One region of the Pinisolibacter sp. DMC19 genome, then DNA from elsewhere that is predicted to be linked to it. Evidence: predicted binding sites of a transcription regulator. Region 1 holds the regulator's gene; each other region holds the start of a gene.
The links. The regulator PhoB, encoded in region 1, activates phosphate uptake and scavenging genes when phosphate is short. The targets are predictions, from matches to a motif close to TGTCATNNANCTGTCAT.

Region 1 (2,199 bases):
CCGCCTCCAGCACATCGTCGAGGAACAGGCGATCGTGATCATCGCCAAGCGCCAGCCGATGGCGCTCGACCTGCGTCACATCTTCGTCGCCATGCGTCTCGCCGGCGACCTCGAACGGGTCGGCGACCTCGCCAAGTCGATCGCCAAGCGCGTCATCGCCATGAACGGCGGCGTCCGCCTGAAGAGTGTGCTGATCGGCGTCGAACATCTCGCCGAGATCGCGCTCGAGCAGCTCAAGGCCGTGCTCGACGCCTATGCCGCGCAGGATTCCGACGCCGCGATCGTCGTGCGCGATCGCGACGAGCAGATCGACGCGCTCTATACGTCGCTGTTCCGCGAGCTCCTCACCTACATGATGGAAGACCCGCGCAACATCACCTTCTGCACCCACCTGCTGTTCTGTGCCAAGAACATCGAGCGCATCGGCGATCACGCCACCAACGTCGCCGAACAGGTCCACTACCTGGTGACCGGCGAGCAGGTGTCCGGCGAGCGCCCGAAGGGCAACGATGCCGAACAGATGAAGTTCGAGGCCGGCGCCTGAGCCGACCCGAGGAACGAGGGACGACATGGCCCGCGTGTTGATCGTCGAGGACGAGGAGGCGCTCGGTCTCCTCCTGCGCTACAATCTCGAGAGCGAGGGATACGACGTCGAAGTCGTCGCCCGAGGCGACGAGGCCGATACGCGCCTGAGGGAGAGCGTGCCCGATCTCCTCATCCTCGACTGGATGTTGCCGGGGCTCTCCGGCATCGAACTGTGCCGCCGCCTGCGCGCCCGCACCGAGACCGAGCGCCTGCCGATCATCATGTTGACGGCACGCGGCGAGGAGAGCGAGCGCATCCGCGGCCTCTCCACCGGCGCCGACGACTATGTGGTGAAGCCCTTCTCCACCGCCGAGCTGATGGCCCGCGTCCGCGCCATGCTGCGTCGGACCCGGCCGGAGCTGGTCTCCACCCTGCTGCGCTCCGGCGACCTCGAACTCGATCGCGAGACCAAGCGCTGCCGCCGCGCCGGCCGCGAGATCCATCTCGGACCGACCGAGTTCCGCCTGCTCGAGTTCCTGATGCAGTCGCCCGGCCGCGTCTTCACCCGCGAGCAGCTGCTCGACGGCGTCTGGGGCATGGACGTCTATGTCGACGAACGCACCGTCGACGTCCACGTCGGCCGTTTGCGCAAGGCGGTCAACCGCCCGCGCGAACGCGATCCGATCCGCACCGTCCGCGGCTCCGGCTATTCCTTCGACGAACGCTTCGGCGCGATGGCCTGAGGCGATCCGCCGATCGGCACGCGATCGGCGCGCCCTTCCGACATCCCGAAAAGCAGAGAGCCCGGCGATCGCTCGCCGGGCTCTCTGCTTTTCGTCCAGGGCCTCTCGCCTCAGGCGCGACGGCGGTCGCGGCGGCGGTCGGCGACCGGCTGATAGGCGAGCCGCGCGTGATAGGCGCAGTAGGGGATGCCGACGTCGGAGCGACGGGCGCAGAAGTGGAAGTCCAACGCGGAAGGATCGCCCATCGGCCACTTGCAGGTCTGTTCGTTGATCTGCAGCACCGAGGCGTTGGGGATCAGCGGCTCGTCGGAGAGCGAGACGAGCTGCGGCGCCGGCTGGGCGTGGCGGCGTTCCTCCGGCCGGGTCTCGGCCTTGAGCGCGGTGGCGCCGACGCTGACCGGACCGCCTTCCGAGCGACCGGTCGAGGTCGCGGGACGGGCGACCGGCTTCTTCGGACGGCTGGCGGAGGGCTGCGGCGCCTTGGCGCGGCCCGACAGGCCGAGCCGATGGACCTTGCCGATCACCGCGTTGCGGGTGACGCCGCCGAGTTCGCCGGCAATCTGGCTGGCGCTCAGTCCGTCGCCCCAGAGCTTCTTGAGAAGCTCGACCCGCTCGTCGGTCCAGGAGATCATCGCTACCCTCGCAGTCGTGGCCGGCGATCGAACCTTCCGAATCCCTTCTCGTCCGGAGGAATCCCTCCGGGGCCGCCTCGTTTCCGGGGCGTCGACGCAAGACGAGAAGTATGGGATCGGACGATCCGCCGCACGAGATGTCGTGTTTAACAAGTCGTAAACTACACTAGCCGTAGACTCGCGAGCAAGGCGGACGGGAATCGTTTCGGTGGATGAACGATGTCTTTTCCCCAGCGTTGAGTCCGATCTGCAACAGAACCCACGGTGAAATGCCGGTTTGCGGCATCTCACGCGTCGGT
Region 2 (2,199 bases), on a different contig from region 1:
GGGGTCTTCTTCCTAGGGCATCGCCCGTCCGGCGGCAACGGCGGGGCTTCCCCGACCTCGCGCCGGTCTCACCCGGAATTGACTGGCGAGGCGCGGTAGGGCTCCCTATCGTCGAATCTCGGGTAGGCCGATCGGCAGAGAGCAGGCGTTCGGTGAACAGGATCATTTCCCTTGTGGCGGCAATCGCCGGTGCGGCAACGTCGGTGACATTCGCGACGGCGGGAGAGGCTTCGCCTTCGGAACGGCCGATCGCGGTCGTCGAACTCTTCACCAGCCAGGGCTGCGCCAACTGCCCGCCCGCCGACGCCTTCCTGTCGGAACTGGCGCACGAGAACGACGTCGTCGCACTCTCCTATCCCGTCGACTACTGGGACTATCTGGGCTGGAAGGATACCGCCGCCAAGCCCGAGTTCGCCCTGCGCCAGAAGGGCTACGCCGGCCGCCGCGGCGATCGCGACATCTTCACGCCCCAGGTCGTGGTCAACGGCCGCGCCCAGCTCGTCGGCTCCGACCGCGAGAGGATCCGCCGCGAGATCTCGATCGGCTCCGAGATGCGCCGCGACCTCACGGTCGCCGTCGACGTCGAATCGACCGCCGAGGCGGTGAAGATCCATCTGCCGTCGGCCAAGTCGGGCGAACCGGTGCACGCGACCGTGCTGCTGGTGCGCTACGACCATTCCCGCTCGGTGGCGGTCGGCCGCGGCGAGAACACCGGGCGGACGCTGACCTACGCCCATCTGGTGCGCTCCATCCTGCCGATCGGCATGTGGAAGGGGCAGGAACTGACGCTGGAACTGCCGCGTCAGGAGACGCCGGCCGACCCCAATCTCGGCTGCGCCGTGCTGGTCCAGCTGGAAAAGGACGGCCTCCCCGGCCCGATCCTCGGCGCCCGCACCTGCTCGGCCCAGTCGTCGAGCTGAAGGGGGCTGGCGGGATCCGGCAGATCGCTTCGCGATGCCGGATCCGACACGTCGAAAATGCCCTTGTTCGGACAGGACCTTTTCGACGCGTGGAATGCGAAATGCCGATCTGTCGATCGGATTTCCCATCAACCATCGACGAGGCGGGGCTTCTTCTCCAACACCGCCAGAACCCGCTCGAGGTCGTGGCCGCGCTTCAGGATGCGGCCGTGACCGTCGGTGACCGACCAGGCCCCCTGGCGGGCGGCGAGCTTCGGATCCTTGACGATGCGGTGGAGAGGCGTCTCGGCGGTGCGGCGGAAGACCGAGAAGACGGCGCGATCGGGCAGGTGATCGATGGCGTAGTCGCGCCACTCGCCGGCCGCCACCATCCGGCCGTAGACGTTGAGGATGGCCGTCAGTTCGCGCCGATCGAAGGTCACGTCACGCTTGCCGCCGCGGCCGGGGAAGTCGACGACGGCGGCGCCGAATTCCGTGGCGGACGCGGCCTGCGGCTGTCCATCGTCCATGGCGGCTCCTTCTGCCGGTTCGGATGAGATCAGGATGTGCGAGGCGGCGCCGGATGACAAGACGGTGACGCGCGACCCTCGCGGGCATTTGACGCGACGCGCGCGGCTCGCCACTGTCGCCGCCGATCCCATCGCCGACAGGACATCATGGCCGCTCTTCTCTCCGCCCGCCTCGCCGCCGCGCTCGCCGCAGTCCTCCTCCTCGCCGCGCCGGCCGTGGCCGAAGCCCCGGTCGCGCCGCCGACGTCGGGCAAGTCGAGCCTCACGCCGGCCGAGATCGAGACGCGGATCGACGGTCTCCTCGCGCGCATGACGCTCGAGGAGAAGATCGGCCAGATGTATCTCGGCGGCTGGGCCGACGACTTCGACGAGAAGGAGATCACCGCCGGCCGCATCGGCATCGTGTCGAGCGTCGACGTGCCCGAGGCCATGGCGCGCTATCAGAAGCTGGCGCGTGCCTCGCGCCTCGGCATTCCGCTGATCTTCGCCCGCGACGCGATCCACGGCTATCGCACGCTGACGCCGGTGCCGCTCGGCCTCGCCGCCACCTTCGACGGCGACGTGATCGAGGCGGCGGCGCGGGTGACCGGCGAGGAATCGGCCGCCGCCGGGCTCCACATGGTGCTCGGCCCGATGGTCGACCTGTCGCGCGACCCGCGCTGGGGCCGCGTCGTCGAGGGACCCGGCGAGGACGTCCATCTGGCGCAGCTCTTCGCCGCACGGACGGTGAAGGGCCTCGCCGCCGGTGGCGTCGCCGCGACGCTGAAGCA
Region 3 (2,199 bases), on a different contig from region 1:
TCGGGGCTGAGCGCGGTCAAGGGCTTGTCTCGCGTGGATCCGGGAAGACCCCTCCGCGGGCGAGCCGCGGAGGGGTGGTCGGTTCGGGGAAGATCACTTCCAGATCGGAGCGCCCGAGGCGTCCTTGACCTCGGCGGTCCAGGCCTTGCGCACGCGGTCCTTCACGGCGGCGGGAAGCGCGATGTAGTGCAGCTTCTCGGCGGCGGCGTCGCCCGACTTGTAGGCCCAGTCGAAGAACTTCATGACCTCGGCCGACTGCGCGGCATCCTTCGGGTCCTTCGGCAGAAGGATGAAGGTGGCCGAGACGATCGGCCAGGCGGTGTCGCCGGCGGTGTCGATCATCGAGGCGTCGAAGTTCTTGGCCTTGTCCCAATCGGCAGCCGCAGCGGCGGCCTGGAAGGACGGAACGGTCGGCTTGACGAACTTGCCGGCCTTGTTCTGGATCTGGGTGGTGGTCAGAGCGTTGGCCGAGGCATAGACGTACTCGACGTAGCCGATCGAGCCCTTGGCGTTCTTGACCGAACCGGCGACGCCGTCGTTGCCCTTGGCGCCGTTGCCGGCTTCCCACTTGACCGACGTGGCCGAACCGACCTTGCCCTTCCAATCGGCCGAGACGGCGTTGAGGTAGGACGTGAAGACGAAGGTCGTGCCCGAGCCGTCCGAACGGTAGACCGGCAGGATGGCGAGGTCGGGCAGCTTGACGTCCGGGTTCAGCTTGGCGATCGCCGGATCGTTCCACTTGGTGATCTTGCCGAGGTAGATGTCGGCGATGACCGGGCCGGAGAGCTTGAGCTGATCGGCGGCGACGCCGTCGAGGTTGACGATCACGACGACCGAGCCGACCACGGTCGGGAACTGCAGCAGCTTGCCGCTCTCGAGCTTCTCCGGAGCCATCGGGGCGTCGGAGGCACCGAAGTCGACGGTGCGGTTGAGGATCTGGGTCTGGCCACCGCCCGAACCGATCGCCTGATAGTTGAGGGCCGAACCGGTCGCGGCCTTGTAGTCGGCACCCCAGGCGCCGTAGACCGGCGCGGGGAAGGTCGCGCCGGCACCGGTGAAGTCGCCGGCGAGAACCGGCGCGGTGAAGATGCCGAGCATGGTGACGGCAGCGAGCGTCGCGCGCACCGAGTGGACGGCCTTTTTCATGACGGAAATCTCTCCTTGTTGGCCGGGGTATCCCGGGACGTTCCGACCATGCAACACGGTCGATGACACTTTGATGTCGAACGAACGAGAGAGAATTTCAGAAACAAAACAAGGCATTGAAACGAAGACGGCCGCGCGGGGCGCGGCCGTTCGCGGCTTTTCGTCACGAAAGCCGGGTCACGCCGGAAGCGCCCTCATCACCGCTCCCGCGCAGATCACCGTCATGATCGCCGGCAGCGCCCAGGACATCTGCCGCCTGATCTCGAGGCACGGTCGATACAGCCGCGAGCCGGGCCGCCCGCAGGGCACGCCCAGCATACTGTCGAAGAGCAGCACCGTGACCAGATAGACATAGCCCATCGAGATGATCTGGGCGATCGGCGTATTGAGCGAGATCGAGCCGGGGAAGCTCGACTCGAAGGTGAAGCTGATCGCGGCGAGCGCCAAGAGCGCCGAGAAGATGAGCCCGCCCTTGTCGGTCGCCCCGATACCGGGCGCCCACAACACGTAGATCGAGACGGCCAACACTGCGGCGATCGGGATGAAGATGCGCAGGATGTAGCGTTCCGACAGCCGCTCCACCTCGAGCGACGCTTCGAGCCGGGAATAGCTGCGGGCGTTCCAGCCGGCCGCCTCGGCATTGGAGAAGTCGAGCCGCAGAGGCTGCCAGTCGGTGACGGAAAGGTGCTCGGCGACCTTGGAGAAGCCGCGATCGGCGTCGGTGGCCACCAGCAGCACGTCCTGTTTGGCATGGCGCGGTGCCGAGAAGGAGAGGGTGATCTTCTGGTGGTCGAAGGGGAAGGCGGTCATGTTGGTGGCGACGCGGAAGTCGGCCTCGTAGCGCTCGACCACGACGACCGAGCCGTCGGCATGGGTGGAGGTGGCCACCGTGCGGCCGTCGACGTCGCCGATCTGGTTGTCGACGACGACGCCGGGCGTCCAGATGCCTTCGAGATACTTGTCGGCTTCCGCGCCGACGCGGTCGATCCGCGGGCTGCCGGCCTCGACGGCATCGAAACCGTCGCGCGGGTCGCGCCAGCGCTGGGTCACCTC
Region 4 (2,199 bases), on a different contig from region 1:
AGCAGCAGCGCCAGGATGAAGCCGAGCAGCGGCGACAGCACGATCGCGGCGGTGGTCTGGAGAAAGCCCGACATGACGACGGCGGCGATGCCGGCCTTGGCGGTGCCGGCGCCGATCAGGCCGCCGACGAGGGCGTGCGACGACGACGACGGGATGCCGAGGAGCCAGGTGACGACGTTCCAGGTGATCGCCCCGGTCAGCGCGCCGAAGACGACGCGCGGGTCGATCACCGAGGCCTCGACGATGCCCTTGCCGAGCGTCTGGGCGACGTGCAGGCCGAAGAACATGAAGGCGATGAAGTTGAAGAACGCCGCCCAGAGGACGGCATACTGCGGCGACAGCACGCGGGTCGAGACGATCGTGGCGATCGAATTCGCCGCGTCGTGCAGGCCGTTCAGGAAGTCGAAGGCGAGCGCGACGGCGATCAGGCCGACGAGGAGGGGCAGGGCCAGCGTGGCGTCCATGGAACTCTCTTCGGTCTCGGCAGGTCGATCAGACGTGCTCGATGACGATGCCGGAAATCTCGTTGGCCACGTCTTCGAACCGGTCGGCGACGCGCTCGAGGTGGCTGTAGATCTCGGCACCGATCGTATAGGCCATCGGGTCGGAATTGCGATGGGCGACGAAGAGTTCCTTCAGGCCGCGATCGTGCAGCTTGTCGGCGCGGCCCTCGAGTTCGGTGATCTTGACCGCGTAGGCGTTCAGCTCGGCGACGTTGGCGCCGATCTTCCTGAGCAGTGGGATCGCCTGGACGGTCAGCTCGGCCGCCTCGACGGCGATCGCCGCCATCTCGCGCATCGACTCGGTGAACGCGGTCACCTCGAAGAGGAGGATCGCCTTGGAGGTCTGGTGCATCTGGTCGATGGCGTCGTCCATCGACTCGATCAGATCCTTGATGTCGACCCGGTCGAAGGGCGTGATGAAGGATCGGCGCACCGCCAGCAGGACCTCGGCCGTGATGTCGTCGGCGGCGTTCTCGTGGCGCTTCACCTCGGCCGCGGCGGCGGCGATGTCGGGGGCACCGGCGAGCAGGGTGTGCAGCGCCTTCGCGCCGTCGAGCAGAACACGGGCATGGGCCTCGAAGTGATCGAAGAACCCGTCTTCCTTGGGCATGATCGCCCGGAACCAGGACAGCATGGAGATGATCCGCGGTCGTTTCGTCGCGCGGAATTAATGACATTTCCGTGACGAAGGCGAGTCCGAAGTGCTGCCGATCCCCCGAGAAACGCGCCGAAGCGCGCCATGCGCGCCGCGAGGAGCTCCTCGACGCGCTGCGACGCTTGACCGCGGCGGAGCTTCGTGGTCGATCGCGGTCGCCCGCGACGGCGGGCGAAGGAGCGCGCGGATGACGGGTCCGAAGAGTTTGAACGGTGTTGCCGGCTGGGCGATCCTGGCGGCGGCGTCGCTCGTCGTGGCGCTCGGCTTCGAGGAGGCGCGGCTGCCCGCCTCCTTCCTGATCGGACCGCTGCTCGCGGCGATCGGCGTTCGCCTCGCGGGTATCGAACTCGCCGTGCCGCGGCGGGTCTTCCTCTCCTCCCAGGCGGTGGTCGGCGCCATGCTCGGCACCGCGCTGACGCCGTCGATCGTCGCCACCTTCCGGCACGAATGGCCGATCCTGCTCGGCGCCGTCGCGCTGATGGTGGCGACGGCGACGTTTCTCGGCTGGGCGCTGTCGCGCTTCGGCATCGTGCCGGGAACGACCGGCGTCTGGGGCTCCTCGCCGGGCGCGGCTTCGGCCATGGTGGTGCAGGCCGCCCACTACGGCGCCGACGTCCAGCTCGTCGCCTTCATGCAATATGTCCGCGTGCTCTTCGTCGCCTCGACGGCGTCCGTCGCGGCGCGGCTCTTCATCGGCGTCGAGGCGATGCCCGCCCCGCCGGTGCTGTTTCCACCGATCCATCCCGGCCCCTTCGCCCTGACGATCGCGCTGGTCGTGGTCATGGGCGTGCTCGGCGTGCTGTCGCGGGTGCCGTCGGGGGCGATGATCGGACCGCTGGTCGTCGGCGCGGTGCTGCACGGCTCGGACGTCTTCGCGATGGAACTGCCGACCTGGCTGCTGGTCACCGCCTATACCGGCCTCGGCTGGACGATCGGTCTCGGCTTCACCCGCGCCTCGGTCGTCCACGCGGCGCGCGCGCTGCCGTGGATCGCCGCGTCGATCGTCGTCCTGATGGCGGTCTCGGCGGTGGTGGCGCTGGA

Region 2: ACT53U_RS14710 (DUF2794 domain-containing protein) is a predicted target of PhoB. The motif match lies at 1,483-1,499, and genes of this name have one in related genera.
Region 3: pstS (phosphate ABC transporter substrate-binding protein PstS) is a predicted target of PhoB. The motif match lies at 1,209-1,225, and genes of this name have one in related genera.
Region 4: ACT53U_RS04290 (DUF47 domain-containing protein) is a predicted target of PhoB. The motif match lies at 1,174-1,190, and genes of this name have one in related genera.

What each region holds. Positions count from the first base shown of each region.
Region 1 is NZ_JBQUZF010000003.1:322,697-324,895, forward strand. It holds gene phoU (phosphate signaling complex protein PhoU) at 1-544, shown strand, start outside; gene phoB (phosphate regulon transcriptional regulator PhoB) at 570-1,268, shown strand; gene ACT53U_RS09630 (GcrA family cell cycle regulator) at 1,379-1,897, opposite strand.
Region 2 is NZ_JBQUZF010000005.1:311,859-314,057, forward strand. It holds gene ACT53U_RS14705 (DUF1223 domain-containing protein) at 153-920, shown strand; gene ACT53U_RS14710 (DUF2794 domain-containing protein) at 1,049-1,429, opposite strand; gene ACT53U_RS14715 (glycoside hydrolase family 3 N-terminal domain-containing protein) at 1,577-2,199, shown strand, end outside.
Region 3 is NZ_JBQUZF010000001.1:53,502-55,700, forward strand. It holds gene pstC (phosphate ABC transporter permease subunit PstC) at 1-20, opposite strand, end outside; gene pstS (phosphate ABC transporter substrate-binding protein PstS) at 94-1,146, opposite strand; gene ACT53U_RS00280 (ligand-gated ion channel) at 1,324-2,199, opposite strand, start outside.
Region 4 is NZ_JBQUZF010000001.1:943,890-946,088, reverse strand. It holds gene ACT53U_RS04295 (inorganic phosphate transporter) at 1-464, opposite strand, end outside; gene ACT53U_RS04290 (DUF47 domain-containing protein) at 493-1,137, opposite strand; gene ACT53U_RS04285 (AbrB family transcriptional regulator) at 1,346-2,199, shown strand, end outside.